DNA from 4 places in the Micromonospora sp. NPDC047756 genome. Region 2 is predicted to be linked to each of the others. Evidence: riboswitches for the same ligand, from Rfam matches in the RefSeq annotation. Region 2 holds a riboswitch; each other region holds the start of a gene.
What was found. A riboswitch is a leader RNA that binds a small molecule or an ion and turns the genes downstream of it on or off. The one in region 2 is predicted to bind cobalamin.
Positions count from the first base shown of each region.

Region 1: it holds a riboswitch for cobalamin, as region 2 does, so the genes downstream of both, ACZ6NZ_RS24555 (ribonucleoside-diphosphate reductase subunit alpha) here and ACZ6NZ_RS07625 (acyl-CoA thioesterase) in region 2, are expected to answer to the same signal.
Region 3: it holds a riboswitch for cobalamin, as region 2 does, so the genes downstream of both, ACZ6NZ_RS32150 (acyl-CoA thioesterase) here and ACZ6NZ_RS07625 (acyl-CoA thioesterase) in region 2, are expected to answer to the same signal.
Region 4: it holds a riboswitch for cobalamin, as region 2 does, so the genes downstream of both, ACZ6NZ_RS32180 (prenyltransferase/squalene oxidase repeat-containing protein) here and ACZ6NZ_RS07625 (acyl-CoA thioesterase) in region 2, are expected to answer to the same signal.

Region 1 covers NZ_JBVJGQ010000007.1:302,227-313,268, reverse strand. Annotated here, with positions in the region: gene ACZ6NZ_RS24570 (TraR/DksA family transcriptional regulator) at 1-223, shown strand, start outside; gene ACZ6NZ_RS24565 (GNAT family N-acetyltransferase) at 249-746, opposite strand; gene ACZ6NZ_RS24560 (ribonucleotide-diphosphate reductase subunit beta) at 893-1,888, opposite strand; gene ACZ6NZ_RS24555 (ribonucleoside-diphosphate reductase subunit alpha) at 1,945-4,287, opposite strand; cobalamin riboswitch at 4,480-4,697, opposite strand; gene ACZ6NZ_RS24550 (enolase C-terminal domain-like protein) at 5,130-6,527, shown strand; gene ACZ6NZ_RS24545 (FadR/GntR family transcriptional regulator) at 6,535-7,257, shown strand; gene ACZ6NZ_RS24540 (aldo/keto reductase) at 7,265-8,284, opposite strand; gene ACZ6NZ_RS24535 (ATP-binding cassette domain-containing protein) at 8,281-9,099, opposite strand; gene ACZ6NZ_RS24530 (ABC transporter substrate-binding protein) at 9,099-10,154, opposite strand; gene ACZ6NZ_RS24525 (ABC transporter permease) at 10,195-11,042, opposite strand, start outside.
Region 2 covers NZ_JBVJGQ010000002.1:561,464-572,505, reverse strand. Annotated here, with positions in the region: gene ACZ6NZ_RS07680 (ABC transporter permease) at 1-957, shown strand, start outside; gene ACZ6NZ_RS07675 (ABC transporter permease) at 950-1,834, shown strand; gene ACZ6NZ_RS07670 (ABC transporter ATP-binding protein) at 1,831-2,835, shown strand; gene ACZ6NZ_RS07665 (ABC transporter ATP-binding protein) at 2,832-3,512, shown strand; gene ACZ6NZ_RS07660 (ABC transporter substrate-binding protein) at 3,598-4,497, opposite strand; gene ACZ6NZ_RS07655 (cellulose binding domain-containing protein) at 4,577-5,653, opposite strand; gene ACZ6NZ_RS07650 (hypothetical protein) at 6,344-7,354, opposite strand; gene ACZ6NZ_RS07645 (PadR family transcriptional regulator) at 7,351-7,905, opposite strand; partial or broken gene ACZ6NZ_RS07640 (helix-turn-helix domain-containing protein) at 8,060-8,199, opposite strand; gene ACZ6NZ_RS07635 (carboxymuconolactone decarboxylase family protein) at 8,396-8,959, opposite strand; gene ACZ6NZ_RS07630 (alcohol dehydrogenase catalytic domain-containing protein) at 8,985-9,293, opposite strand; gene ACZ6NZ_RS07625 (acyl-CoA thioesterase) at 9,356-9,802, opposite strand; cobalamin riboswitch at 9,998-10,214, opposite strand; gene ACZ6NZ_RS07620 (copper resistance CopC family protein) at 10,324-11,042, shown strand, end outside.
Region 3 covers NZ_JBVJGQ010000014.1:53-3,735, reverse strand. Annotated here, with positions in the region: gene metE (5-methyltetrahydropteroyltriglutamate--homocysteine S-methyltransferase) at 1-764, shown strand, start outside; gene ACZ6NZ_RS32165 (TroA family protein) at 848-1,246, opposite strand; gene ACZ6NZ_RS32160 (TroA family protein) at 1,216-1,746, opposite strand; gene ACZ6NZ_RS32155 (LysE family translocator) at 1,823-2,449, opposite strand; gene ACZ6NZ_RS32150 (acyl-CoA thioesterase) at 2,453-2,899, opposite strand; cobalamin riboswitch at 3,096-3,312, opposite strand; partial or broken gene ACZ6NZ_RS32145 (hypothetical protein) at 3,517-3,683, shown strand, end outside.
Region 4 covers NZ_JBVJGQ010000014.1:5,600-10,051, forward strand. Annotated here, with positions in the region: gene ACZ6NZ_RS32175 (hypothetical protein) at 86-550, opposite strand; gene ACZ6NZ_RS32180 (prenyltransferase/squalene oxidase repeat-containing protein) at 568-1,617, opposite strand; adenosylcobalamin (AdoCbl) riboswitch at 1,671-1,831, opposite strand; gene ACZ6NZ_RS32185 (superoxide dismutase) at 1,998-2,612, shown strand; gene ACZ6NZ_RS32190 (superoxide dismutase) at 2,619-2,879, shown strand; gene ACZ6NZ_RS32195 (hypothetical protein) at 2,956-3,324, shown strand; gene ACZ6NZ_RS32200 (prenyltransferase/squalene oxidase repeat-containing protein) at 3,379-4,452, opposite strand, start outside.

The DNA.
Region 1 (11,042 bases), on a different contig from region 2:
CGAGCACGACCCCGAGGGCAGCACGATCGCCTTCGAGCGCGCGCAGCTCACGGCCGTCCTGGACGCGACCCGCCGACGCCTGGCCGAGCTGGACGTCGCGCTGGGACGGGTCGACGACGGCAGCTACGGCCTGTGCGAAGGCTGTGGCAGCCCGATCCCCGCCGAGCGCCTCGCCGCCCGCCCGTCGGCGCGCACCTGCGTGACCTGCGCCAGCCGACGGTGACGGCCACCGTCGACCGGCGGGCGTCTCAGTCGATGGCGGGGCTGCGCCGTTCCAACAGAATGACGTCGCGCCAGCGTCCGTGGTGGCGGCCGACCCGCTCACGGACGCCGATGACCCGGAATCCGGCCCGCTGGTGCAGCGCCAGGCTGGCGGCGTTCTCCGGGAAGACTCCAGACTGGATCGTCCAGACACCGTCGGCCTCGGTGGAGGTGATCAACGCGTCCAGCAGCAGTCGCGCGATGCCACGGCCCTGGGCGGCCGGGTCGACGTACACGGAGTGCTCCACCACACCGGCGTACACCGCGCGGGTCGAGGTCGGCGAGACGGCGACCCAGCCGAGCACCGTTCCACCCGGGTCGACGGCCACGAACCGGTGCCCGCCCAGTCGAGCGGCACTGAACGCCGCCCAGCCGGGCGCGGTGACCTCGAAGCTGGCGTCACCGGTGTCCAGGCCGGCCTGATAGATCGTCAGGACCCGGTCGGCGTCGGCGTCGGTCATGGGCCGCACGGTGATGTCGACCATCAGCACGTTCCTTTCCGGGCGGGCGACCACCCCGTCTCGGCTCGCTGGCCTGACGTTCCTTGATCAGGTGATGAGAAATAGCTAATGAGGTCGTCTCCAAGCTACTTTTCATCACCTGATCAAGGGAAGCGGATGGACCGAGGTCGCTAGAAGTCGTCGTCGAAGGCGACGGTGCCGGTCACCCCGACCTGGTACGCCGACACCCGCCGCTCGAAGAAGTTGGACAGCTCCTGCACGTCCTGCAACTCCATGAAGCCGAACGGGTTGCTCGACCCGTAGTGCGGCGCGATGCCGAGCTGGGCGAGGCGACGGTCGGCGACGTGCTGGAGGTACTCCCGCATGTCGGCCAGGGTCAGACCGGGCACCCCCTGACCCACCAGGTCCTCGGCGAACTGCACCTCACACTCGACCGCCTCGGTGAGCATCCGGCGAACCTGGTCGGCGAGGTCGTCGTCGAACAGGTCCGGCTCCTCGGCGCGGACGGTGTCGACGACGTCGAACGCGAACGCCATGTGCATGGACTCGTCGCGGAACACCCAGTTGGTGCCCGAGGCGAGACCGTGCAGCAGGCCACGGGAGCGCAGGAAGTAGACGTAGGCGAACGCGCCGTAGAAGAACAACCCCTCGATGCAGGCGGCGAAGCAGATGAGGTTGAGCAGGAACGTGCGCCGGTCCTCGCGGGACCGCAGCTCCCGCAGGTCGTTGAGCGAGTCGATCCACCGGAAGCAGAACTCCGCCTTGCGACGAATCGAGGGGATGTTCTCGATGGCCGCGAAAGCCTCGAAGCGCTCCGTCTCGTCGGGGACGTAGGTGTCGAGCAGGTTGAGGTAGAACTGGACGTGCACGGCCTCCTCGAACAGCTGGCGGGACAGGTAGAGGCGACCCTCCGGGCTGTTGACGTGCTGATAGAGGTTGAGCACCAGGTTGTTGGCGACGATCGTGTCGCCGGTGGCGAAGAACGCCACCAGGCGGCTGACCAGGTGCCGTTCGGCTGGCGACAACCTGTCCAGGTCGGCGAGGTCGGCGTGCAGGTCGACCTCCTCGACAGTCCAGGTGTTGCGGATCGCGTCGCGGAACCGGTCGAAGAAGTGCGGGTAGCGCATCGGGCGCAGAGTGAGGTCCATCCCGGGGTCGAGCAGCATGTGCGTGGTCCTCGTGTCGGTGGTGCTGGCGTCGGTGGTGGCGGCTTCGGGAACGGTCACTGGCATGCCTCGCACGACTCGGGGTTCTCCAGCGAGCAGGCGAGCGCCTCCGCGTCGAGGGCCACGGACGCGAGAGCGACGGGTGCGACGGGTGCGACGGCGCTGACGGTGGCCTGCTGGATCCGCGTCGCGGGACGCGAGCGCAGGTAGTAGGTGGTCTTCAGCCCGGCCTTCCAGGCATAGAGGTACATCGAGGAGAGCTTGCCGATGGTCGGCGCGGCCAGGAACAGGTTCAGCGACTGGGACTGGTCGATGAACGGAGCACGGGCGGCGGCCAGGTCGATCAGCGCCCGCTGCGGCAGCTCCCACGCGGTGCGGAACAGCTCCCGTACGCCGACCGGCAGCTCGGCGATGTCCTGCACCGACCCCTCCGCCCGCTTGATGGCCGAACGGATCCGTTCGGTCCACAGACCGCGGGCCTTCAGCTCGCGTACCAGAGCGGTGTTGACCTGGAGGAACTCCCCCGACAGGGTCTCGCGCTTGAACAGGTTGGACACCTGCGGCTCGATGCACTCGTAGCACCCGGCGATCGAGGCGATGGTCGCCGTCGGCGCGACCGCCACCAGCAGCGAGTTGCGCAGCCCGTGCGCCGCGACCTCTTCCCGCAGGGCCGCCCAACGTGCCGTCTGCGTACCCTCGACACCCCACAGGTCGGGCTGGAGCTGGCCCCGCGCGGCCCGGGTCTGCGGGTACGCCGGGTGCGCGCCGAACTCGCGCGCCAGGTCGGCGGAGGTCTCCAGCGCGGTCAGGTACAGCTCCTCGCTGATCCGGGTGGACAGCTCGCGGGCGGCCGGCGAGTCGAACGGCAGCCGCAACGCGAAGAAGGCGTCCTGCAGGCCCATCAGCCCGAGCCCGACGGGCCGCCAGCGGGGGTTGCTCGCCGCCGCCTGCGCGGTCGGGTAGTAGTTGATGTCGATGACCCGGTCGAGGAAGGTCACCGCGGTCCGCACCGTCGCGCGCAGCCGCTCCCAGTCGATGCCGTCGGCGCTGAGGTGGGCGGCGAGGTTCACCGAGCCGAGGTTGCACACGGCGGTCTCGGCGTCACTGGACACCTCGACGATCTCGGTGCAGAGATTCGACAGGTGCACGACGTTGCCCGGCTCGGCGGTCTGGTTGCAGAGCCGGTTCGACGCGTCCTTGAAGGTCATCCACCCGTTGCCGGTCTGGGCGAGGGTCCGCATCATCTTCCCGTACAGCTCCCGCGCCGGGACCTGCCGCACGTAGCGGCCCTGCGCCTCGGCCTGCCGGTACGCGGCGTCGAACCGCTCCCCCCACAGGTCGGGCAGCTCGGGCACCTCGTGCGGGTCGAACAGCGACCACGGCTCGTCGGCCTCGACCCGACGCATGAACTCGTCCGGCACCCAGTTGGCCAGGTTCAGGTTGTGGGTGCGGCGGGCGTCCTCGCCGGTGTTGTCCCGCAGTTGCAGGAACTCCTCGATGTCCGGGTGCCACGGCTCCAGGTAGACGCAGGCAGCGCCCTTGCGTCGGCCACCCTGGTTGACCGCGGCGACGCTCGCGTCCAGCGTGCGCAGCCACGGCACGATCCCGTTGGACTGCCCGTTCGTGCCCCGGATCAGCGCGCCCCGGGAGCGGACCCGGGAGTACGCGATGCCGATGCCCCCGGCGAACTTGGACAGGTTGGCGACCTGGGCGTACCGGGCGTAGATCGAGTCCAGCTCGTCGAGCGGGGAGTCGACCAGGTAGCAGGAGGACATCTGGGTGTGCCGGGTGCCGGAGTTGAACAAGGTCGGTGAGCTGGGCAGGTAGGCCAGGCTGGACATCAGCCGGTAGAAGTCGACCGCCTCGCCCGCCGTCCGGGACAGGCCGCAGGCCACCCGCAGCAGCCAGTACTGCGGGGTTTCCAGCACCAGTCTGCTGGTGGGGTGGCGCAACAGATAGCGGTCGTACACCGTGCGCAGGCCGAAGTACTCGAACCGGCGGTCGCCGTCCGGGTCGATGGCGTCATCGAGCGTCGCGGCGTGTGCGGCGACGAAGACGGCGGTGTCGTCACCGATCAGGCCCTCGGCGTGGCCGACCCGGATCGCCGCGCTGAACGAGGTGATGCCCTGTCGACGCACCTCCTTGTCGACGTAGCCGGCCAGCAGCCGCGCGGCCAGACGCGAGTACTGCGGCTCCTCACCGATCATCTCGGCGGCGGTCTGGATGGACAGCCGGTCGAGTTCGGCAGTGGTCGCGCCGTCGTAGAGGCCGCTGATGGTGCGGGTAGCCACCCGCAACGGGTCGACGTCGGTCAGGTCGTCGGCCCACCGCTCGACCGCCCGGACGATTCTGTTCACGTCCACGGGTTCGGTGCCGCCGTCGCGCTTGCGGACCTGCATCGGCGTCCGCCGCACTGTCGCGTCGCCGCTGGCCGGGACTACCTCGGTGACTGTCACCACTCGCTCCTCGGAGTTCGAGACCTGGTGGCCCGGACGCGAGGAGACAGACACCGACGGACGCACGCCGGCAGCGGCGTGGGTCAGGTGGCGTCAGCCGTCCCACGCGGCCTCGGACCGCCGCCCACCCGGGTGCGGGTACGCGGCGCGCTGGCAGGTCTTCGGACTCGCGGGCACGACCGGGCTCGCCGGTCTCCTACTGGCCGTCGCTTCCCAGGCCGAATTGGTGGCCCAGTGCTCATGACGGCTGTCGTTCCCACTCACCGCTGCGGGACAGTCCCGGATTTCCACCGGGTTCCCTGTTGCCTCGACCGCACTGGATGAGCGGCCGAACCAGCTGCGCTCGACACCATATATAGGGACGCAGCCGTTGTCACACCCCACATGTCGGTCTCGGGCGTGTCGACGGCGATGCGGTGACCACCGTCACCAACCCCCGGGAGCACGCAGCAGCCGACCGACGCCGGGCACCGGAGACGGGGCTCCGCGCACGGGTGTCGACATTCGACAAAGATGTGACGTATCGGGGCCGTGGCACTGGAGGCCACGCCTATACGTCGCCGTCGATACGTTGCGGCGAGGTGGAACATCCAATCTCCGGGGTCCGCCGCGCGCGTCGAGTTGGCCTGCCAACCGGCATGATCGGCGTCAAGGCGGATCGGCGGGAGCGGGAAAACATCATATGTCTGCACGCCAGAGGTGATCGACAACGTTGACGCGCTGGAGCAGCCCTCCGTATACTCCCAGTGATCATCTGATCTTTAGCCTAGCTGGGCGAGGAGCGCATGCCGCAGATCACTGCCGTCACCGTCGAAGACGTCCGCTTCCCCACCTCCCTGACCGCTGACGGGTCAGACGCCATGAACAAGGACGGCGACTACTCGGCGGCCTACGTCGTCCTGCACACCGACGGCGTCGACGGCGTGGGCGCGCCACTCGCGGGACACGGCCTGACCTTCACCATCGGCCGAGGCAACGACATCGTCGCGGCGGCGGCAGTCCACCAGGCACAGCTCCTCGTCGGCCAGGACGTGGCAACGATGGCGGCGGACATGGGCGCGGTCTACCGCCTGCTCACCTCCGACTCGCAACTGCGGTGGCTCGGCCCCGAGAAGGGCGTCGTCCACCTGTCCCTCGCCGCCGTGCTGAACGCGTCATGGGACCTGGTCGCCCGGGTCGCCGACAAACCGCTGTGGCGGCTGCTCGTCGACATGACCCCCGAGCAACTCGTCGACATCGCGGACCTGCGCTACCTCTCCGACGCGCTGACCCGCGACGAGGCACTGGCCATCCTGCGGGCCAAGGAGAGCACGAAGGCCGCCCGCCTCGCCGAGCTCGACCGGACCGGCTACCCCGCCTACACCACCTCGGCGGGCTGGCTCGGCTACGGCGACGACAAGCTGCGCCGACTGTGCCAGGAGGCGGTCGACTCCGGCTACGGCTACGTCAAGCTCAAGGTGGGCGCCAACCTCGAGGACGACATCCGCCGATGCGCCATCGCGCGGGAGATCCTCGGGCCGGATCGCAACCTCATGATCGACGCCAACCAGGTGTGGGACGTCGGTCAGGCCATCGACTGGGTCACCGCCCTCGCCCGGTTCACGCCACTGTGGATCGAGGAGCCGACCAGCCCCGACGACATCCTGGGCCACGCTGCCGTCCGACGCGCCGTCGCTCCGATCGGCGTCGCCACCGGCGAGCACTGCCACAACCGGGTGATGTTCAAGCAGCTCTTCCAGGCCGAGGCCATCGACTTCTGCCAGCTCGACACCGGCCGGTTGGCCAGCATCAACGAGATCGTCGCCGTGCTGCTGCTGGCCGCGAAGTTCGACGTCCCGGTGTGCCCGCACGCCGGCGGTGTCGGGCTGTGCGAGATGGTCCAACACGTGTCGGTGCTCGACTACGTCGCGATCTCGGGGGACCTCACCAACCGGGTCACCGAGTTCGTCGACCACCTGCACGAGCACTTCACCGATCCCTGCATCATCCGCGACACCGGTTCCGGCAGCGGATACGTCCTGCCCAGCCAGCCCGGCTACTCCACCCGGATGCGTCCGGAGTCGGTGGCGCTCTACCGTTTCCCCGACGGCCACTACTGGGCGGCGACAGACCCGACTACCGTGTCATCTCCGGAGGCGGCGTACGTGATCGCGGGTGGGAAGGCCACCCCCGCCGGCCGTTAGGGGGGACATGTCACGCACCGACGAAGTGGTCAACGGCATCAAGCGGATGATCCTCGAAGGGCAGTTCCGGCCCGGAGACCGGCTGCCCATCGAGAAGGACCTCGCCGAGCAGCTCGGTGTCTCGCGGGGCTCCCTGCGCGAGGGGATGTCGGCCCTGTCGATCCTGGGGATCGTCAACATCCGGCAGGGCGACGGCACCTACGTCACCAACCTCGACGCGCCGCAACTGCTGGCCCCGATGAATTTCGTGGTGGACTTCCAGGGCCAGGGCGACCCCCGGCACATCCACACCGTCCGCCGGCTGCTGGAGTGCGAGGCCGCCTGCCTGGCCGCGACCAGGATCACCGACGAGGCCCTGGCCCAGGCGGGTGACCTGCTCGACGAGGCGGCCCGGTTGGTCGGCCAGTCGCCGCCGGACCACGAGCGGATCATGGAGATCGACATCGCCTTCCACCGGATCATCGCGGTGCACGCCGAGAATCCGGTGCTCGTCGGTCTGATCGAAGCCTTCGCCGGGCGCACCCTCCGTGGCCGGCTCTGGCGGAGTCTGCACGAGGAGGGCGCGGACCTGCGCACCCATGACGAGCACGTGGCGATTCTGAAGGCCCTCGTGGCACGGGACCCGGAGCGGGCGCGCACCCGGATGGCCAACCACCTGATCGGTGTGGAGGAGTCGTTGCAGGGGTTACCCGACGACGCTGACGCCAGCATCGAGACGGCCCGGTCGTGACCGACCCTCACGGCTGGACGTCGAGCAGCCCCTCGTCGTACAGCGCCGTCCAGAGTTGATCCGGGACGTCGACACCGGACCGACGCAGGGTCTCGGTCACCTGGGCGTCGTCGCGCATGCCGACAACGGTCGAGACCACGGCCGGGTGACGACGGACGAACGCCAACGCCGCCTGGGGCAGCGTGACGCCGTACGTCTGACAGACCCGCGCTATCCGGCGGGCGTGGTCGATCACCTCTGCCTGCGCCTGCCGGTAGTCGTAGACGGCGTCGGTCGACGGCATGTCCCGGGCCAGCAGCCCCGAGTTGTAGACACCGGCGACCACCACGCCGACGTGGCGGGCCTGCGCGGCGGGTAGCAGGTCGGTCAGCGCGCCCTGCTCCAGGAGGGTGTACCGGCCGGCGCACATCACCATGTCCACGTCGGTCTCCGCCACGAAGCGGGCCAGCATCGCCGACTGGTTCATTCCCGCACCGACGGCGCCGATCACGCCCTGCTCCCGCAGCTCCACCAGGGCCGGGATCGCCTCGTTCGCCGCCCGTTGCCAGTGCTCGTCCGGGTCATGCAGATACACCACGTCGATCCGGTCCAGGCCGGTGCGCCGAAGGCTCGCCTCGAGCGAACGGCGGACGCCATCGCGGCTGAAGTCCCAGACCCGGCGGTGGTCGGCGGGAACGTCGAACCCCTCCGGATCCCGCTGGTGCGCCGTCTCCGGTGACGGCACGAGCAGTCGGCCGACCTTCGTCGACACCACGTACTCGCCGCGGGGGCGGGAGCGCAGGGCCGCGCCCAGCCGTCGTTCGGACAGGCCCAGCCCGTAGTGCGGTGCGGTGTCGAAGTATCGGATGCCGCCTGCCCACGCGGTGTCCACGGCGGCGGCGAACTGCTCGTCGGACGTCGCCCGGTAGAGATTGCCGCCCTGGGAGGCGCCGAAGCCCAGTGGGCTCAGCCGCGGCGGCGGTGCAGCGCCGCCGCGGCTCGGCGGACCCGCGGGACCCCGGGCACCTCCCTGGACGGCCGCCGTCACCGCTCGTCCCGACCCACGCTGGTGCTGCCGGTCATCGCGGCGACCAGATCGTCGGTGGTGGCCTCGTCGGCGCGGAGTTGGGCCGCGCGCCGGCCGAGGCGCAGCACCTCGACCCGGTCGGCGATCTCGAGGACCTGCGGCATGTTGTGGCTCACCAGCACCACCGACATGCCGGCGTCGCGGGCCCGCCGGACGACGTCGAGCACCCGCCCGGTCTGGACCACCCCCAGGGCCGCGGTGGGCTCGTCGAGGATGACCACGTTGGTCGCCCAGATGATGGCCCGGGCCACCGCCACACACTGCCGCTGCCCACCGGACAGCATCGCGATGGGGGTGGTGACCCGGGGGATCCGTACGCCCAGTTCGTCCAGGGCGGCGGCGGCGCCGTGGCGCATGGCGCGCTTGTCCAGCAGCCCGAGCCGGCCGAGTGGTCCGGAGCGCAGGATCTCCCGGCCGAGATACAGGTTGGCGGCGACGCTGAGGTCGTCGGCGACGGCGAGGTCCTGGTAGACGGTCTCCACTCCGGCCCGTCGGGCGTCGACCGGGGTGTTGAACTGGACCGGACGGCCGCCGACGCGGATCTCGCCCTCGTCCGGCGGGTGCACACCGGACAGGGTCTTGATCAGAGTGCTCTTGCCGGCGCCGTTGTCGCCGATCAGCGCGACGACCTCGCCCCGGCGGACCGTGAAGTCGGCGCCGCGCAACGCCTCGACGTGCCCGAACCGCTTGACGATGCCGCGGGCTTCGAGGACCGGCGGCTCCGCGTCGGTGGGCTGCTGGTCGCTGTCCGCGGTGGCCGTGGGAATCGCGCCCATCACTGCACCGGCGGGTTGGCGCAGCTGGGCTCGAGCACCGCCTTGATCTCCGCCGAGTCGATGTTCTCCTTGGTGACGAACGTGACGCCGGTGTCGGCCGACGCGAGCGGCGCCTTGTCCCGCAGGTGCTTGACCATCTTGTCGACGCCGAAGTAGCCCATCTTGAACGGGTTCTGCACGACCAGCGCCGAGATCTGGCCGCTGCGTACGCCGGCGATCTCGTCGGGGGCGGCGTCCCACCCGATGATGACCACCTTGCCGGACTTGCCGGCGGCCTGGATGGCCTGCGCGGCACCGAGCACGCTCGGCTCGTTGGCCGCGAAGACACCCTTCAGGTTGGGGTTGGCGGTGAGGATGTTCTCGGTGACCCGTCGGGCCTCGTTGACGTCGCTCTTGCTCGGCTGCTGGCCGACCAGCTTCAGGTTCGGGTACTGGGCGAGGCCGGCCTTGAAGCCGTCGACCCGCTCGGTGTTGGTCTGCGAACCGGGCTGGAACTCGACCAGCGCCACCTCGTGGTTGCCGGGGCCGAGTTCGGTGGCCAGCAGCTTCGCCGCCTCGGTCGCCGACGCACGGTTGTCGGTGGCGAAGAGGGGCACGTTCGACGGCTGCGGGCTGGTGCCGGAGTCGATCATGGCGACCGGGATGTTGGCGCTGAGCGCCTTGTCGGTCGCCGGCGCGAGCGCGCTGGAGTCGGTCGCCGCGTAGACGATGCCGTCGACCTTCTTGGTCACGAAGTTCTGGATCAGGTTGACCTGGCCCTCGACGTCGGTCTCGGCGGTCACGCCGTCCCACTGGACGGTGACGTCCCCCGCGCGCTGAGCGGCGCACTCGGCGCCCGCCTTGACGGTGTTCCAGTAGTCGGCGCCGACCGCCTTGGGGACGACGGCGAGCTTCAACGGGCCGCTCGCGTCCTTGGCCGCGCCGTCGCCGCCGCCGTCACGGACCTCGACCCCGCCGCAGGCGCTGAGCAGGGCGGTCGCCGCGGCCGCGGCCAGGATCGCCTGCGCGCGCAGGAGTCGTCCTCGCGTCCGCCGGCTGGTGGTGGTGTGTGCCATGGTGTGTGTCCTTCCTCGTTCGGACTCTCGGAATGGCATGTCAACCCCGTGATTCCAGCCGCCGGCGGCGGTACTGGTCGAAGTAGACGGCGGCCCAGATGATCACGCCGACGATCACCTGCTGGTAGTGGATGCTGATGTCGAGCAGGACGGCGCCGTTGCGGACCAGGGCGATGAGGAACGCGCCGATGATGGTCCCGACGATCCGGCCCTGCCCGCCGAACAGGCTGGCTCCGCCGATGACGGCGGCGGCGATGACGTCGAGTTCCAGTGAGATCCCGTAGTTGGGCTGGCCGGAGTTGACCCGGGACGCGGCGATCATGCCGCCCAGCCCGACCAGCACGCCGGCCAGCACGTACACCCCGGTCAGGTGCCGCCCGACCCGGATGCCGGAGCGGCGGGCCGCCTCCAGGTTGGAGCCCATGGCGTAGGTGTACTGACCGAAGCGGGTCTGGGAGAGCAGGAAGGCGACCCCGACGGCGACCAGGACGGTGATCACCACGGCGAACGGAATGCCGAGGATCTGCCCGTTGCCGAGCAGTTGGAAGGACCGGGGCAGGCCGTAGACGCCGACCGCGCCGGTGATGATGAAGACCAGCCCGCGGCCCACGGACATCGTCCCCAGCGTCGCGATGAACGGCGGAATCCGGGCCACGGTCACCAGCAGTCCGTTCAACAGCCCGGCCAGGGCGCCGACGCCGATCGCGACCGCCGTCGCCGCCCAGAGCGAGAAGCCGAGGTCGCGCACGACCATCGCGCCCAACACGCCGGCGAGAGCGGCGACCGACCCCACGGACAGGTCGATGCCCTTCGTGATGATGACCATCGTCTGGGCGGTGGCGATGATGGCGATCACCGCCGTCTGGGCCCCGATGTTGAAGAGGTTGT
Region 2 (11,042 bases):
GTGATCCGACGCCGCCTCCTGGTCGCCGTGCCCGTGCTCGCCGCGACGAGCATCGGGATGTTCGCCCTGGGGGCCGCCTCACCTGTCGACCCCGCCAAGCAGTACGCGGGCGCGGCGGCCTTCACCGCCAGCGAGGAGAACCTGGCGCAGATCCGGGCCAACTGGGGTGTCGACGACCCGCTGCCGGTGCAGTACCTGCGCTGGATCGGCAATCTGGTCCAGGGCGACCTGGGCTGGTCGACCAGTCGTCACGAGCCGGTCGCCTCGGTGCTCTCCGCCCGGGCCGGCTGGACGCTGTTGCTGATCGGGGTGACCCTCGCCCTGGTCCTGGTCGCCAGTCTGCTGCTGGGCGCGCTGGCCGCGTACCGTCGTGGTGGGTTGTTCGACCGGGGTCTGCGGGCGGCGGCCTACGCGGTCGAGTCGATGCCGGTGTTCTGGCTGGGGCTGGCCGCGATCGCCGTGTTCGCGCTGGCCCTGGGCTGGTTTCCGGCGGGCGGGCTCACCGATGTCACAGCGACCAGCACCTCCTGGGCCGACGTGGCGCACCACCTGATCCTGCCGGTCGCAGTGCTTGCCGTTTCCCAGGCACCGTGGTTCGTGCTGTTCGTCCGGGACGCGGTGGCGGAGAGCATGCGCGACGACCACGTGCTCGCGGCGCGGGCCCGCGGGTTGCCTGGACGGACGGTCCTGTTCGGGCACGCGCTGCGGACCGCGCTGCTGCCGTTCCTCACCCTGGTCGGCACCCACCTGCCCGAACTGGTCGGCGGGGCGGTGCTCGTCGAGACGGTCTTCTCGCTGCCGGGCCTCGGTGCCGTCACGGTGGCCGCCGCGCTGGGCAGCGACTTCCCGCTGTTGGCGGCGATCACGCTGGTCACCACCGCCGTGGTGCTGGCCGCGAACCTCACCACCGACCTCGCCTACGCCGCCGCCGACCCGAGGGTGCGACTCGATGGCTGACCTTGTCACCCGACCGCCGCTGCTGCACCTGGCCCGGTCCCGGCTGCGGCTACGGCCCGGCCAGACCGGTGTCGTCGTCGCCGGCCTGGTCCTGCTGGTGGCGGTCGCCGGCTCGCTGCTGGCACCGCTCGTCTGGCCGCTCGACCAGAGCGCGGTCGCGCTGGACCAGACCCGGTTGGCACCGTCCTGGACCCACCTCGCCGGCACCGACGACCTGGGGCGCGACGTGGCTCACCGGGCCGTCTACGGACTGCGGGTCTCATTGCTCGTCGGCGCGGTCGCCGCCCTCGTGGCCACGGTGCTCGGTGGCGTCATCGGCGGGATCGCCGGCACGCTCGGCGGCCGGGTGGACCGGATCCTGATGCGGGTCGTGGACACCATCGCCGCGATGCCCCACCTGCTGCTGGGCATCTTCATCGTCGCCATGCTGCGTCCCAGCCTCGGTGCCGTGATCGCCTCCGTCGGGCTCACCCACTGGCTCTCCACCGCCCGCATCGTCCGATCCGAGTTGTTGAGCCTGCGGACCCGACCGTTCATCGACGCCGCCATCAGCGGTGGGGCCGGCCGACTCCGGGTCCTCACCCGGCACCTCCTGCCGCACGTCCTGCCCCGGCTGGCGCTGGCCACCACCCTGATGATCCCGCACGCGGTGTGGCACGAGACCGCCCTGTCGTTCCTCGGCCTCGGCCTGCCTCCGCACCTCGCCTCACTGGGCAACATGATCAATGACGGCCAGGGGTCGCTGCTGACCGGTGCCTGGTGGGCGAGCCTGGCACCGGGCGCGGTCATCGTCGTCGTCACCCTCGCCATCGCGGTCCTCGCCGCCCGCTGGCGCGACCGCCTCGATCCCCGGATCCGAGCGGAGCTGCACCTGTGACCACCACCGAATCGGTTTCGGCCCCGGCGTCTCCCCGCGCCGCCGCGGATCAGCCACTGCTCACCGTGGACGACCTCGGGGTCGAGTTCCGGCTCCGCGACACGACGGTGCGTGCCGTCAGCGACCTCAGCCTCACCGTACGGGCCGGCGAACTGCTGGCCATCGTCGGCGAGTCCGGCTGCGGCAAGTCCGTCCTGGCCCACGCCCTGCTCGGCCTGCTACCCGGCAACGCCACGACCACCGGCCACGCCGTCCTGCACGACCCGGGCAGCGAACCGGTCGACCTGATCACCTGCGGTCAGCGCCAGCTGGCGCGCCGGGTACGCGGGCACCGCGTCGGGCTGGTGCCGCAGAGCCCGGCCACCGCCCTGAACCCGGTGCGCACCGGACGTCGACTGCTCGCCGAGACGCTGCGGGCGCACGGGCGTGACCGCGCCGACGCCGACCAACTCGCTGTCGACGTCGGGCTCGACCCGGCGGACCTGGACCGCTACCCCCACGAACTCTCCGGTGGCATGGCGCAACGTCTGGTCACCGCGCTCGCCCTGGCACCCGACCCGTCGCTGCTCATCGCCGACGAACCCACCACCGGGCTGGACCGACCCCTGGTCGACCACACCCTCGACCTGCTGAGACGTCGCTGCGACAACGGCTCGGCGGTCGTGCTCATCACGCACGACCTGGCTGCCGCGCAACGCGTCGCCGACACCATCGCCGTGATGTACGCCAGCCGCATCGTGGAACACCGCGACACCGGCCAGCTCTTCACCGCGCCGACCCATCCATACGCCTCGGCGTTGCTCGACGCCCTGCCGGACCGGGCCTTCCGGCCGGTGCCGGGCGACCCGCCGATGCTCACCGCGCTGCCCCCCGGCTGCGCGTTCGCACCCCGCTGCCCGCGCCGCACCGACACCTGCGCGGACCGACCAGAGCCGACACCGGTCGCCGGTGGCGGCACGGTGGCCTGCCACCACCCGATCCCCACCGGAGCCACCACGTGACCAGCCCGCAGCACCTGCTCGCCGACGAGGTGACCGTCGGGTACGGCCGTCAGGTCGTGCTCGACGGCGTCACGGTGCGGATCGACCGCGGCGAGGCGGTAGGACTGCGCGGGCCCTCCGGCTGCGGAAAGTCGACGCTGGTTCGGGTCCTGGCCCTGCTGCACCGCCCGGACCACGGCCAGGTCAGCATCGACGGCACCCCGGTCGACGGCGTCCGGTATGCCGTACCGGTCGCCCTGCGGACCCGCGTCGCCGCCCTCTTCCAGAGCCCACGTGCCGCCGCCGACCCCCGACTGAGTCTCGCCGACCTGATCGCCGAGCCGCTACGCGCCACCCGGACGCCCGAGTCGACGGTCCGGGAGCGGGTGGCCGAACTCGCCGATCTCGTCGGCCTCACCGCCGACCTGCGCGGCCGACGGCCGCACGCGGTGTCCGACGGGCAACTGCAACGCGCCTGCCTCGCCCGCGCCCTCGTACATCGGCCGGACTACCTGCTCTGCGACGAGGCCACGGCGATGCTCGACGCCTCGACCCAGGCGCACGTCGCCGCCGTCATCCGCGACTACCAGCGGACCCAGCGGGCCGGTGTCCTGGTCATCAGCCACGACCAGACTTTGCTGGACCGCTGGACCGACCGGATCGTCGACCTTGCCGGTGCAGCGAGGGCGCGCACCTGACCCTCGGTCCGGGGCGTTGCGAATGCCGGGGGCGACCGGGCGATCGGCATCAGAGGTCCGCCTCCGCCATTCGGGCGCGACAGCGTCAGCCGACGTCGAGGGGCACCCGCCGGGCGCGGGAGTCGGGGCGGCCGGCGAGGATGCCGGCGAGGACCTCCGCCCCGTCGACGACCCTCGGGCCGGGGCGGTTGAAGTAGGCAGGCCCGTCGACCACCCACACCTGCCCGGCACGCACCGCGGGCAGGTCCGGCCAACCGGGCTGCCCGACCGCCACGGACAGCTCGTCGACGGTCCGCTCCGGCGTGAACCCGCACGGCCCGAACACCACCACGTCGGGGGCCAGGTCGGCGACCACCGACCACGGGTGCGGGGTGCTGTGCGCACCCGGCCCGAGCAGCAGCGACCGCCCACCCGCATGGGTGATCTGCTCCGGAACCCAGTGCCCGCCCGGCATCAACGGGTCAAGCCACTCGACGAACAGCACCGTCGGCGCGCCGGGCACCGACCCCGGCAACGCGGCGAGGCGACGCTCGGCGTCAGCTCGGATCTCCGCCGCCCTGCCTTCGGTGCCGGTCAGCGCGGCCACGGCATCGACAGTGTCCAGGATCCCGTCGATGGTCCGCGCCTCCAGGGACATCACCCTGGTGTCGAGATCGATCAGACCAACCGCGTCGTTGACCCGCTGGTAGGAGACCGCACACACGTCGCACAGATCCTGGGTCAGGATCAGATCCGGCTTCAGCCCTTCCAGCATGGCGACGTCCAGCTGGTACAGCGACGAGCCTCGGTGCGCGTCACCGGCGATCGCCGCCGAGATCTCCCGGCTCGTCAAGGTCTCCGGCAGGGACGTCGCGGTCACCGCCGGGACGTCGGCCAGGGCCTCCGGCGGCCAGTCACACTCGTGGGTACGGCCAACCAGGTGCCCGGTCAGGCCGAGCATGGCCACGATGTCCGTGGCCGCCGGCAGCAGGGAAACGATGCGCACAACCGCCTGCCTACCAGGCGCGACCGCGCCACGTCCACTTGTGCGAGCCGCCGCTGTAGTGGAACTAAGGGCCGAGGCGCTAACGGATGGTGAAGGTCAGCGGGTTCGAGATGCCGATGCCGCCGTGGGAGTCATGGACCCGCACGGTGAAGGTGGACGACGTGCCGGCCGACAGGGCCGTCTGGAACTGGTAGCGCTGTCCGCTGCTGGTCGGCGTCACGGCCAGCCGGGTTGCGCCGAGGTGCAACTCCACCCGGCTGACGAGGTCCCCGGGATCGGTGTCGGCGACGTCGGCGACCAGCGTGACGGTCGTCGGCTCGAGGAAGTAGGTCTGCCCGCCGGGGGTGCTCAACGCCACCGCCGGCGGGTGGTTGGTGCCGCTGGACGCCGGCGTCACCACCGTGACCAGCAACGGCGGCGCACTGCCAGGCAGCGACTGGTCGGTGCCGGCCGAGACGTACAGCACGAAGGTGGTGCTGGTGCCGGGCTCCCCGATCGGTGGTGTCCACAGCGCCTCGTACCGGTCACCGGTCGTCCTCACCCCCCGGGCTACCGTGACGCCGTCCACCCGGAACGACACCGAGGTGATGCTGTGTCCGCCTCCCACGGTCGCGGTCGCCGCCAGCGGGACGGCTCCCGGCGTGGTGTATACCGCGCCGGCGGTCGGGCTGAGCCAGGTGACGATCGCCGGCCAGTCAGCGACCGGCGGTGTGGTCGTCCGGGTCGGCGTCACGCTGGGCAGGACGCCGCCGGTGCACGTGACGCCGTTGAGCGTGAACGACGCCGGTACGGGGTTGCTGCCCGACCAGGCGCCGACGAAACCGATGTTCGCGGAGCCATTGGTGCCCAGGGTCGCGTTCCAGCCGAGATGGGTCGCGCTGACCTGCTGGCCCTCCTGGGCCCAGGTGGCGCTCCAGGTTTGCCTGAGCCGCTGGTCGACTGCAGGGAACGCGAACCGCAGCGTCCACCCGTTGACTGGGTCACCCAAGTTGGTGACCGCGATGTCGGCGTGGAAGCCACCGGTCCACTGGCTGGTGACGACGTAGTTCACCCGACACCCGGCCGCCGCGTTCGCCGCACTGGCGTGTGAGATCGCGGCCATCATCGCGACCATGGCAACAGCGATGGCGGCCACAGCAGTCAGCGACTTCCGCATGGCACACCTCGCCGTAAATAGTTCAACGTCTATGAATATATCGACTGTCCTGCTGCTCCGCCTTCCTGTCAAGGCACACACGGCAGTCCTGCCGCCGGCAGGACAACGGAGAGCCCGTCCATGGCTGATCGGTAGCGGCCACAGCGCCGAGCAGGCAGAAGAGTGGATAGCGCGGCTTCCCGCCTCGACCGCGACTGACCGCCAGGTCCTGGACGACTTCGCGTGAAAGGACGCAACGAAGTGGGCGGCCAAGTCCCGGCAAAAAATCGACGGCCGGGTACGCGACCTGGCAATGTGGACCGGCGAGTGGGCAGAGCACAGAACTACCGCCATCAGTCAGCCTGCGAGTCAGAGCGCGGGGGCACCCTCTCGTGATGTGGGCGCCTGCTCCCAACCTGCTCCCCCTAAACCGGTCTCGCGCCGGGCCGCCGACCGCCGGCCGGTGTGTGAGCGGCCTGCCCAGTGCTTGGTTGGCACCAGCACTGGCTCCCGCAGCCGCATCGGTCGATCGGGGAGCACGCTCACCACCGCCGCGCCTTGCCAGCGGCTACTTGTGCGAGCGTAGGTCGGCGTACCGCGTCGGCGCGACGTGAGCCGGTGATGGCCCGTCGGTGCGTCGGCTTTCGAAACGATGCGGGGTCGGACCATAGTGGACAATCGCCCGCCTCGCCGCGTCTCGGTTCGCCGCGCTCAGGGATGTCTGGTGACGGGCAGCGGGCCAGCGGTGCGGACGATGTCGCGGTAGACGGCGAGGGCGGGCTTGGGTCGGTAGGTGTCGGTGACGATGCCGAGTGTTCCGGTGGGTTCCGTGGAGTTGCTGTCGGCGTCCCTGAGGCTGAACAGTTCGTAGTGGGTGATGTTCAGACGCTCTTGTTCGGTGAGGATGACGCCGAGCATGTCCGACAGCGAGTCGCACTGTGCCTGCTCGGTGCGCGGTGACCCGCTCGGGGTGCCGTTCTCCACGATGTGGATGGGAGTGTTGGGCGGGATGTGCGCGCGGGGCAGCAACCCGCCCCGCAAGTGGTGCAGGGCGTGTGTGGTGAGGGATGCGGTGTCTCCCGGGTTGCCCCGCGGGGCGACGGGCGAGAAGGCGTCGGGGTACAGGCCCAGGCCGACGTAGTCGACGTGGGCGGCGAAGTCCTGGTACGGGACCGAGGAAAGGTACGACCAGAACTGGTCGTCGCCGCCCAACCATTCGGGTGGTTCGGCGACGGAAAAGCCGGTCCGTACGTGCTGGAGACCCCGCCGGTCCAGAGCGGCGCGTGCGTGCGGGATGCCGAGGACCAGGGCCTCGAGCACGCCCGGTGCGCTTCCGTCGATGAGCGGGATGGGGAAGTTCGGCTCAAGCGTCACCTGGAGGTACCGCGTCAGGTGACCGTAGCGGTCGATCACGGTGTCGAGGAAGGTCAGCCATCCGGAGAGGTCGGCGGCCCGGGGGATGTAGCTGACCACGAGGTCCAGCTCACGGTTTCCGTCGACGTACCACTCGTCGGGCATCGTGAGGTGCGCGAGTTCGTGTTCGGCGCCGAGCGAGGTGACGACGTCCGGCGGTGCTGGGTCGCCGAGGAAGTGCACGTACTCGCGGATGACGAAGGGGCGACCATTCGAGAGGTCGTCGACGAGGTGGCGGATCGCGGCGACATCGGGTGGGTGGGAGCAGACCGTGCCGGCCCGCCCGCCCGGATAGATACCGAACTTCACGCTTCTGCACTCCCGTATTGGTGGGCTTTCTGGGTTGGCCAGCCGATCTCGCGCGCGCAGATCCGCCGCACCAGAGTCCTGATCCAGGTGGCTTCGGTGGCGACGATGGTGCGCCAGTAGGCGACTTCGAGCATGTGCACTTCGAGTACGTCACCGTCGGGCAGCCCCGAAAGGGCAGCCAATTCTTGGTCGAGCCGGTCGGCGCGACCGTCCAGGATGCACGCCGCCTGGTCGATCGGAAGAATTCCGACGTAGGCGACCGCCATGACGAAGTCCACGGACGCGGCCGGGGTGTCGCGTACGCCAGCCTCGACCTTGTGGCGGAAGTCGGCGAGACCTACGGCAGTCAACTCGTAGGCCGTACGCGGCGGCCGATTCCCCACTCGCTCGGGCCGCCCGGAGGAGACCAAGCCTGCCTTCTCGAGCGCCTTCAACAGGGACGTAACCGTGCTGCGGGTGACCGATAGGTGTCCGTATCGCTCGCGTAGGCGTGTCGTGATGTCGTAGCCATGCGCCGACTGCTCGACGAGGAGTCCGAGGATCGGCAACACCAGGCTGTTCCTTGACGCGTCCAAAGGCACCCAGGCAACCTATAGGCGTATACGTCTAATCACAAGACCGAGCCAGGCGCCCGAGACGACGACCAGGTTGCACGTCAAAGGCGACGCCCTCGCCCACCGACCTAACGTGCAGCCGGTGGCGCGGGTCTGGTCTGGCGATGGAGCTGCGGACATAACGCACGAGAGGAGCGGGCCGTGCTGCGTGAGTCCGGCAGCCTTGCGTAGGTTCGCGAGGCGACGGCCAAGCGCCTGGCGCGCGGCACTGATCCCATCGCTGTCGCCCATCGGCCGCCCTCGGTGGTGAAGACGGGGTGTCTGCGGCGCTGGTGTCGATGAACGCGGTGTGGGAGGTGCCGGCCGTGGATGCGATCGAGTGCCGTTCGTCGTCGGTGAGCGCGCATCGTCGATCACGACCGTGATGGGCTACCACCTTGCCCATCGCGGGTGCAGGCGTCCACCGCTGTCGCCTGGAGGCGGTCCATCAGGGCGTGACGTCGGCGAAGCGAGGCGCGCCCGGCTCGAGTTCGACGCGGGCGGCCCGGGCGGCGAAGCTGATCGCGTGGTACCACCCACAGAGCAGGAACAGGTCCAGCAACTGCGACTCGTCCAGAACCTCGTGGGCGAATCGCCAGATTTCATCATCGATGTCCGCTGCGTCGTGCAGGGCGTCCGCCACCTGAATCAGCGCTTGTTCCCGGCCGGTGGCCCAGCACGGATCGTCCGGCATTCCGTGGGTGAGCGAGGCGATCTCGGTCCGGGTGAGTCCGGCGCGGTCGGCGAAAACCATCAGGTGGACGCCCCACTCGTACTCGCAGCGGCAGCGTGCGCAGGTGCGGAGGATGACGATTTCGCGCTCACGGAGTGTGAGGGATAGTTGCCGGCCGAGTTCGTATCGGCCCCAGTGGCTCATCGCGATGGTCATCGGCAAGTTCTTGGCGAACGTTCGGAACAGGCCGATCGGCGGCATGCTGGTCGGCATCATCGCGGCGAGTTGGGCCTCGACGTCCGCGGTGAAGGGTGATTCGAGCGCGGGTATGCGAGCCATAGCCACCTCCGAGGGCGATTCTGATTCAGAAGCACCATAGCGATTTGTTTTTCGAAGCGCCAGCGTGGTCGCGCCTTGGAACGACAGCGGGGCGAGCGAATGCGATCCCCAGCCCAGCGCGCTGACGACATGCCCGTGGTAGGTGCGTACCGCTGCGAACGACGCGTCGAGCGTCGCGCAGCCCGTACACCTCGTCCCCCGGCTCGAAGTCGGTCACCTCCGCGCCGACCGCCGCCACGACGCCGGCAAGGTCCAGGCCGAGCACCGCAGGCAGCTCGACACGCGCGTGCGCGGCCTTTCCAGCCTGGATCTTCGTGTCGAGAGGGTTGACCAGATCGACGGCGGGGCGGGTTCCTCGGACCGCGCCGGCGCCGCGACGGGCGCACCGCGCACGGGTCAGTCGTCTTCGGCACCGTCGAGCAGCGCCCGCCGCAACGCCAGCCGGTGCTCGCGGCGGATCTCCGCCTCCCGGTACCGTCGCCGGTCCCCGTCGGTCTCCGTCAGCAGCGGCGGCACCGTCCTCGGCTGGCCATCGTCGTCGATGGCGACCATGACCAGGTGGGCGGTGGCCACGTCGGTGGGCGGGACCGCCCGGTCCCACCGGTCGGCGGTCACCTTGACCGCCACCTCCATCGAGCTGCGACCGGCCCAGGTGATCCGCGCGTCGACGTGCACGACGTCGCCGACCCGCACCGCCCGCAGGAACGCGGTCTCGTCGATCGCGGCCGTGACCGCTGGCCCGTCGGAATGGCGGGCGGCGACCACCCCGGCCACCGAGTCGATGAGGTTGAGGATCCGGCCGCCGTGCACCGTACCCATCAGGTTCGTGTGGTGCTGGTCCATGATCTGCGACAGGGTCAGGTGCGACGCCGACGGTGCTCGGCCGGTGGTGGTGGTGGTGTCGTGCACAGCGGTAGTCCGTCCCTCGGGAAACCACACCCCCGGACCACGGACGCACACTGACGAGGACGCGCCCACGCAGAGAGCGCGACACGTCACCCGCTCAGCCCACCCGCGAGGCCGACGGCAGCGCACACGGTTGTGTACGCGGCACTGGCAGGTCTTCGGACTCGCGGGCCCGACCGGCTGCACGCCGGTCCCCTACTGGCCGTCGCTTCCCAGGCCACTGGCCCAGTGCTGATGACGGCGGTCGTTCCCACTCACCGCTGCGGGGCAGCCCCGGATTCCCACCGGGTTCCCTCTTACGACGCCCAGCCACCTCACGACCGGGCGAACCAGCGCCACCGGGAGCATAGCTGGCCAGGGGTGACGGCCCCTCCGCCCGGGAGGTGTTCGGCTTTAGCCATGTGAGGAAAAAGTTCGTCACCTCTTGTAAAAAGTCTCAGCCCAGTGAGGATATTCAGATGCGTCGTCACCCTCAGATTCCTGGGCGGGTGGTCTCGGGCCTCCTCGCGCTCCTCCTCGCCTCGGCTGTCGCTCTCCTCGCGTCCGCTCAGCCCGCCGCAGCTCACGGGACCCTCGCGATGTCCACGCCGGCGGGTGGCGCGACCGTGCGCGAGCCGTTGACCTCGGTGCAGCTGTTCTTCACCGAGAAGGCCGCTGCCAACGCGTTCTTCACGATCACCGCGCCGGGTGGCATCCGGGTCGACAATGGCTGGTCGTACGGGGAGCCGAAGCCGCTGGACAAGCCGGTGCGCGAGTACTTCCTGGTCAACGGTCAGTTCGAGCCACGCGAGTACACGACCGGGTTCCCCGCGACGGTGGCGGTCGCGCACCTGCCGGCCAAGGGCCAGTACTCGGTGAGCTACCTGTCGGTCGCCTCGGACGGCGACCCCGTACGCGGCACCTTGACCTTCCGCTACGACGGGCCGGCGACGGCGGCACCGAAGGGGTGGAGCCCGCCGTCGACCCAGCCGGATCCGGCGCTGTTGGCCACCGCCGAGCAACACGGGTCGTCCGGGCAGGCGTCGGCGGTGCCGACGGTCGCGGTCGAGACCGCCGTTCCGCCGTCCGCGGCAGCGGCCGCGCCGACCGGGTCGACGGACGAGAGCGGTCCGGGAGCAGTCGTCTGGGCCGGCCTGGCAACGGTGGCCACGGCAGCGGTGGCCGGATTCGTCGTCTG
Region 3 (3,683 bases), on a different contig from region 2:
CCGCCACGGTCAACGGCTGGGTCCAGTCGTACGGCTCCCGGTGCGTACGCCCCCCGATCATCTACGGCGACGTCGCCCGGACCGGCCCGATGACAGTCGCCTGGTCCACCTACGCGCAGTCGCTGACGAACCGACCGGTCAAGGGCATGCTCACCGGACCGGTGACAATCCTGGCCTGGTCGTTCGTCCGCACCGACCAACCCGTTGCCGACACCGCCAACCAGGTCGCTCTCGCGCTCCGCGACGAGGCCCGCGACCTGGAGGCCGCCGGCATCCGCATCATCCAGGTCGACGAACCCGCCCTGCGGGAGACACTGCCGCTGCGCCGGGATGAGCAGCACGCCTACCTGGACTGGGCGGTCGGGGCGTTCCGGCTCGCCACCAGCGGAGTCGCCGACGCCACCCAGATCCACACCCACCTTTGCTACTCCGAGTTCGGCGAGGTCCTGCCCGCAATCGACGCCCTCGACGCCGACGTCACCAGCATCGAAGCGTCCCGGTCAAAGATGGAGATCCTCGACGATCTGCGCACCACCGGCTACGAACGGGGTGTCGGCCCTGGCGTGTACGACATCCACTCCCCCCGCGTACCAGAACAGGCCGAGGTCACCGACGCGCTACGCCGCGCCGTCGCCGCGGTGCCCGCCGAAAGGCTCTGGGTCAACCCCGACTGCGGCCTCAAGACCCGCGGCTACCCGGAGGTCGAACAAGCCCTGACCCGCCTCGTTGCTGGCGCCGCCGAGATCCGCAGCACGCTCACCTGAGCACACGGTGGGGCGGCGTGTCGCCGCCCCACCGTGGCTTACGACAATGCGCATCCGATGTCCGCGTCGGCCGCACGGGCTCGTCAACCTGCGCCGACGGAAACCTGCCGAGCGCGGGAATCCGGGCGGCCGGCGAGGATGGCGGCGAGGATCTCCGCGCCGTCGACGACCCTGGGGCCGGGGCGGTTGAAGTAGGCGGGCCCATCTACCACCCACACTTCGCCCCGACGAACCGCAGGCAGGTCAGCCCAGCCGGGTTGCCCGGCCGCCACGGACAGCTCGTCGACGGTCCGTTCGGGGGTGAACCCACACGGCCCGAACACCACCACGTCCGGGGCCAGGTCGGCAACCACCGACCACAGGTGTGGAGTGCTGTGCGCCCCTGGACCGAGCAGCAACGACCGGCCGCCCGCGGCGGCGATCTGCTCGGGCACCCAGTGCCCGCCAGGCATCAACGGGTCGAGCCACTCGACGAACAGCACCGTCGGCGCGCCGGACGACGGGCCGGGCAGCGCGGCGAGTCGACGCTCGGCGTCCGCCCGGATCTTCGCCGCCCTGCCGCGGTGCCGGTCAAGGAGGCCACGGCGTCGACCGTGTCCAGTATCCCGCCGATGGTCCTCGCCTCCAGGGACACCACCCTGGTATCGAGATCGATCAGCCGAACCGCGTCGTTGACCCGCGCATAGGAGACCGCACACACGTCGCACAGGTCCTGGGTCAGGATCAGATCCGGCTTCACGTCCTCCAGCATCGTGACGTCGAGCTGGTACAACGACGACCCCCGGTGCGGGTCGCCGGCGATCGCCGCCGAGATCTCCCGGCTCGTCAACTCCTCGGGCAGAGACGTCCCCGTCACCACCGGGACATCGGCCAGGTCTCCCGGCGGCCAGTCACACTCGTGCGTGCGGCCGACCAGATGCCCGGTCAGGCCGAGCATGGCCACGATGTCCGTGGCCGCCGACAGCAGTGAGACGATGCGCACACCCGCCTGCCTACCAGGCATGACCGCGCCACGTCCACCTCGCGAGCCGGACCACGGAGGCGGTCACCGCCTCTCGCTACGACCCGAGCGCGAGGCGTACCCCGAGCGCGACGAACGCGGCTGCGCAGATCCGGTTGATGCGCCGCGACCAGCGACCGTCAGTCATGCGACTGCCGAGTCGCCCGGCACCGGCGCCCAGGGCGATGTCGACGGCGAGTTGCACCACGACGAAGACCGCACCGAGAAGCACCAGTTGGGCGGTGGCATTGCCCCGTGCCGGGTCGACGAACTGAGGCAGGAACGCCACGCTGAACAGGATCATCTTGGGATTGAGGAGCTTGGTCACCAGTCCGCGCAGGAAGGCCCGCCCAGAGCTGCCACCCCGCTCCAGCTTCTCGGTAGGCGCGGCGCCGGCGCCGCGCAGGGCCCGCACCCCGAGCACGATCAGGTACGCCGCACCGACCCAGCGGATCACGTCGAACAGCACCGGCGAGGCGGAGATCACCGTGGCGAGTCCGCAGACGACCGCCGCGATGTGCACCACCTCCCCGGTGGCGACGCCGAGCGCGGCCACCACCCCGGCGCGGGTGCCGTAACGGGCGGCGTTGGCCAGCACGAACATCATGTCCGGACCGGGCGTGACCATGAGGACGACGATCGCGGCGAGGTAGCCGACCAGCGTTGCAACGGAGAGTCCGAGCACGATTCAGCCCTCCTCGGCGCCGTCGAGCAGCGCTCGCCGTAGCGCCAACCGGTGCTCGCGGCGGATCTCCGCTTCGCGGTACCGCCGCCGGTCCCCGTCGGTCTCCGTCAACAGCGGCGGCACCGTCCTCGGCTGGCCATCGTCGTCGATGGCGACCATGACCAGGTGGGCGGTGGCCACGTCGGTGGGCGGAACCGCCCGGTCCCACCGGTCGGCGGTCACCTTGACCGCCACCTCCATCGAGCTGCGACCGGCCCAGGTGATCCGCGCGTCGACGTGCACGACGTCGCCGACCCGCACCGCCCGCAGGAACGCGGTCTCGTCGATCGCGGCGGTCACCGCCGGCCCGTCGGAATGGCGGGCGGCGACCACCCCGGCCACCGAGTCGATGAGGTTGAGGATCCGGCCGCCGTGCACCGTACCCATCAGGTTCGTGTGGTGCTGGTCCATGATCTGCGACAGGGTCAGGTGCGACGCCGATGGCGCTCGGCCGGCGATCGTGGTGGTGTCGTGCACAGCGGTAGGTCCGTCCCTCGGGAAACCACACCCCCGGACCACGGACGCACACTGACGAGGACGCGCCCACGCAGAGAGCGCGACACGTCACCCGCTCAGCCCACCCGCGAGGCCGACGGCAGCGCACACGGTTGTGTACGCAGCACTGGCAGGTCTTCGGACTCGCGGGCCCGACCGGCTGCACGCCGGTCCCCTACTGGCCGTCGCTTCCCAGGCCACTGGCCCAGTGCTGATGACGGCGGTCGTTCCCACTCACCGCTGCGGGGCAGCCCCGGATTCCCACCGGGTTCCCTCTTACGACGCCCAGCCACCTCGTGACCGAGCGAACCAGCGCCGCCCGAAGCATAGCTCGCGCGGATGACCTGCTCAGATGCCGGGACTCCCGGGCATCAACGGATTGAACCGCTCGACGATCAACCTGGGAGGGTAGGAGGTCTAGCCCATCCGCGCGAGCCGGACACCCTGTCCGCCTGCCGCAGGCTTATACGAACAACACTCATACCTCCCCGCAAGCATCTCCCGATCGTGGAGGTCCCATGGCGACGAGGACGATGACAGAACCGGGACGGGGCACCCTCTCGTCCTGGGCCGTCGGGCAGCGGAAGCTACGGCCACAACGGTTCACCCCGGCCGCGGATGGACTGCGGTTCGCGTTCTACGGACGGATGTCCACCATCGACTTTCAGGATCAGGCGTCGTCGTGCCGGTGGCAACGCGA
Region 4 (4,452 bases), on a different contig from region 2:
CTGCGGCGGGCAGACTCTCCTCGTCGTCCAACCGAGGCTGGACCGGTCGGGAGTCCGGGGAGCCCGGACTCCCGACCGGGGCCCGCTACGGCGGGGAGATGGACGGGGCCTGCCCGGACCCGAACCGCCATCCTTCGACGGTGCCCTGGGCGGGGTTGTAGCTGCTCGCGCCGAGGGTGCTGTAGGACCAGGTGCCGCCGGGTGCCGCGTGCCAGTACGACCAGTAGGCGCTGGCGGGCGGCGTGTTGACGCACGGTTCAGAGGCGGCTGTGGGATAGCCGTTGATACGGCAGACGAAGGCGAGCCCCCACCGTTGGGTACCCGTCACGGCGAACCCGGCTCCCTGCAACGCGGCCAGGCCGGTCGGCGGATCACCGAGACGACAGCCGGTCTGGACACCGAGGCCGAACGCGGTGAGGTCGACCACCACGGTGACGCCCGCACCCGGGGCGCACGCCGCCGCGTGCGCGGCACGTGGCACCGGGTCGACGGCGACCAGGCCGACGCTGACGACGGTGGCCGCCAACAGCAGTGCCATCCGTCGGCGCATCGTCGCCCACCGCCGGGTCACCACGGCACACACGCCAGGACCGGCGCGGCAGTGTGAGCGCCGGTGGCCGACAAGGTCGCGAACCCGGCGCCTGTCATGCCGGGTACGGCCTGAGCGGTGGCCCGGGCGGCGGTGCTCGCATCGAACCCGCCGGGGGTGTACGCGATGGCGCCGCGATCGGCCGGTGCGCCAGTGCAGGTGACCTGCAGGCTGACCAGGAACTGACGGGCGCGTAGCCAGGCCAACGACCGGCCGGCGGCGAAGAGCGCCTGGGCGGCGAGCCCGGTGCTGTTCGCGTTGGTCACGCCGTTCGAGGCGAACGAGCCGTCACTGCCCTGTACGGAGACCAGCCACTGCGCGGCCGAAGCGGCTACCAACGGACGGTCCGCGGCCAGCAGGGCCTGAACGGCCAAGGCGGTCGCGTCGACGTCGCTGACACAGGTCGGCTGCGCGAGGAGCAGCGGGAAGCCACCGTCGGCGCACCGGCTCGTGGCCAGGAACGTCACCGCCGACGACGGTGCACCTCCGGCCCGGCCCAACGTCAGCACCGCGAAGGACTGGGTGAAGGTGTTGCTGTAGTCGCCGTACGCCGACCGGTCGGAGTACCGGCCGCTCGGCGTCAGCAGGCTGTTGAGCCGGGTGAGCAGGTCGACACCGCCGAACGTCGCCGGGTTGAGGCCGCGGACCTGGGCACCCAGAGCGAGTTTCGCGGTCGCGCCCGCGTACGCCTCGGTGCCGTCACCGATGTAGCCGCTCACCACGGCCGGTTGGGCGAGCCACGACATGGCGTTCGCCGCGTTCGTGTCGGCCGTCTTGGCTGCGGCGAAGGCGAACACCGCGTCGAGTGTGAGGCCCTGGTCAGGATAGGCGACGCCGTCGAAGACGACCTCGAACCGCTCGCCGTCGACCATCTGGCGAGCAAGCCAGCCGGCGGCGGCGTCGACCTTGTTGAGGGTGGGCGGCGACGCCGTGGCGGCGGCCGGTAAGGCTGTCAGGGGGAGCGTGAGGACGGCGAGCGCAGCGCCTACGAGGATGCGGGCGCGGTGCCGGAGGGGGCGGTTGACCATGAAGCGACGCCTTTCCGGGCTCCGATGGTCCGAGACGACCCGACTCCGGTTCGGGCGGCTCCGACCCGTGGGCCACGACGGGTGGGGAGGCTGGTCATGCGGACTGACGGGTAATCGGGCTCGCGGCGTCACTACGTGTGTCGCCGCCTACCGTTGCGGGCCAGCGCCGGATTTCGACCGGACTTCCCCCGTCAGCACACAGGTATGAAGTTGTGACGGACAGTGTTCCCACGGGTGGGGCTCGCCGTCAAGGCCCGTGATCCGACGGAGTGTGCACGGCGCAGACCATCCGATCCGACCAGTCGCGTCCCCACTCCCAGGGCTCTTGTTGCAAGATAGTGGCAACAGCCAAATTGAGGCAGTATTGAGAGGACGTACTCATGGCCGTGTACAACCTGCCCGACCTGCCCTACGACTACGGCGCACTCGAGCCCGCCATGTCCGGCGAGATCCTGGAGCTGCACCACGACAAGCACCACGCGGCGTACGTCAAGGGCGCCAACGACGGGCTCGACCGGCTCGCCGAGGCCCGCGACAAGGGCGATTACTCGACCCTGGTCGGATTGGAGAAGACGTTCGCGTTCAACCTGTCCGGGCACGTCCTGCACTCGATCTTCTGGAACAACCTGTCCCCGGACGGCGGTGACCGTCCCGACGGTGAGTTGGCGGCGGCGATCGACGAGCACTTCGGTTCCTTCGACGGCTTCGCCGGCCAGTTGTCGGCGGCGACCAAGGGTGTGCAGGGCTCCGGTTGGGGTGTCCTGGCCTGGGAGCCGCTGAGCCGGCGGCTGATCGTGGAGCAGGTCTACGACCACCATGGCAACGTCGGGCAGGGCTCCACCCCGATCCTGGTGTTCGACGCCTGGGAGCACGCCTACTACCTGCAGTACCGCAACGTCCGCCCGGACTACGTGGACCGGCTGTGGAACCTGGTCAACTGGACCGACGTCATCTCGCGTTTCGACGCCGCCCGCGCCGCCACCCCGAAGATCTGATTCGGCGTGAGCGGGTACACCCCCGAAGCGGCCGAGATCGTCCAACGCGCCGCCGGGGTCATCGCCGCCAAGCACCGCGGTGACCTCGCCGGCGCGGAGGAACTGATGTCGGCGTTCAGTTCCGAGCAGGCCCGTACCCTCGGTTTCTACCTGTTGGCCGATCTCGCTCTGGGTTTGGTGAAGGCGCAGAGCGGCCAGTCGATGGATGATCTGGTCCGGGAGTTGTCGTTGCTCTTGGCCGAGACCGCGCAGTCCCCGCCCGCATGACGGTCCGCTGGGTTCCGCCCGTCGGCGGGACCCAGCGGACAACAGCAGCTTCTACCGCCCACCTCGGGGAGGCCCCATGCGCCGGAAGATCGAGCACCGTTTCCTGACGATGGACGGCCAGCAGATGGCCGTGCTGGCCGTGGCTGACTTCCAACGACTCGAGACCGCCCGTCGGCAGCTTGGCGCTAGCGAGGCCCAGACGCGCCAGCTTCGCCAGCAGCTGCGAGATGTTCACCGTCGTGTTGTCCGCTTGGAGAATCTGCTCGCTGTGTCGTCCCGCTCCGGGGTGCCGGAGCGGGCCTCAGGGGTGTGCGCGCGCTGTACCGGCGAGGCCGACGATCCGATCGGCCCAGCGGCGCCGCAGGCTCTGGTCGTGGCTGATGACCAGGACCTCGGCCTGCGGCCCGCGATGTCACGTCGCCCGATGGTCGACCCGATCGGCTAGTTGATCAACGAAGTGGTCATGCCGTGGCGCCGCTGACCATCCCACTAGCGGCAATCAGACGCCGTAGCGGAGGTAGATCGTGTCGCCGACGGTCACTGTCGAGCCGCGGGTCGCGGTGGCCAGGGTGCCGCCGTCGCGGGCGACCTTCCAGGTCGAAGAGCCGCTGTTGGCCAGGCCGTTGATCGAGGTGATGGTGCCGGTGCCACTGGTGGGAAGAAGAGAGGTGACGCAGCCGCTCGGGGTGGCCGCGCCGACGGCGGCGTCCAGGACGGCGCCGAGGGTGGTGGTGGCGGCGGTCGGCGTCAGCGTCACCGCGCACGGCTTGATGCTGCCGCTGCCATTGTCGATGATCACGGCAAGGCGGGTGGCGGTGCCCGCGGTGAAACCACTCGCCGAAACCCAGGTGGGCGCGCCGGCGGTGACCGGGGTCGGGGGAGCGGCGGTGTAGCCGGCGCCGGCGAGGGCGCGCACGGCGTCGATGGAGGCGTACGCCGACGGGGTGGTGTTGGTCGGCAGGTACTTGAATCCGCCGCCGCTGAGCTGCTGCGCGCGCAGGAAGTCGATCGGGGTCTTTCCGGCGGTGGTGGTGAAGTCGGTGCCCTGGCTCGGGATGCCGCAGGCGTTGAGCCCGGAGACGGCCCAGGCGTTGGAGTCGGTGTTCACGCCGAACATCGAGGTGAAGGCGCCCGAGGCGTTGACGAGCTTGCTCTTGAGGAAGTTCTTAGCCTGCACGACGTCGGTGTCGGTGTTGGGGACTCCGGCGGCGCAGAGGGCGGCCATGGCCGCGCCGGTCATGTCGATGTCGCTGGCGGCGGCGAGTTGGGTGGGGTTGCCCTCGGCCTGGGTGAAGGTCCAGCCGCCGTCGTTGTGCTGGTTGTTGCGGATGCGGGTGACCGACAGGTTGAGCAGTGCCTGCGGTACGCGGGCGGCGCCGGTCTGGGTCTTCGCGCCGGCCAGGGCGAGAGTGGCGAAGATGGTGCCGTTGACGTTGGCCGGCGGACCGTAGTAGCCGGCCGCGCTGGTCTGCCAGTAGGCGATGGTGTCGGCGATCAGGTTACGGGTGGGGGAGACCCGGGCGGGATCGATACCCGCAGCGTAGGCGTTCAGGACCCCACGCTCGTAGTCGGT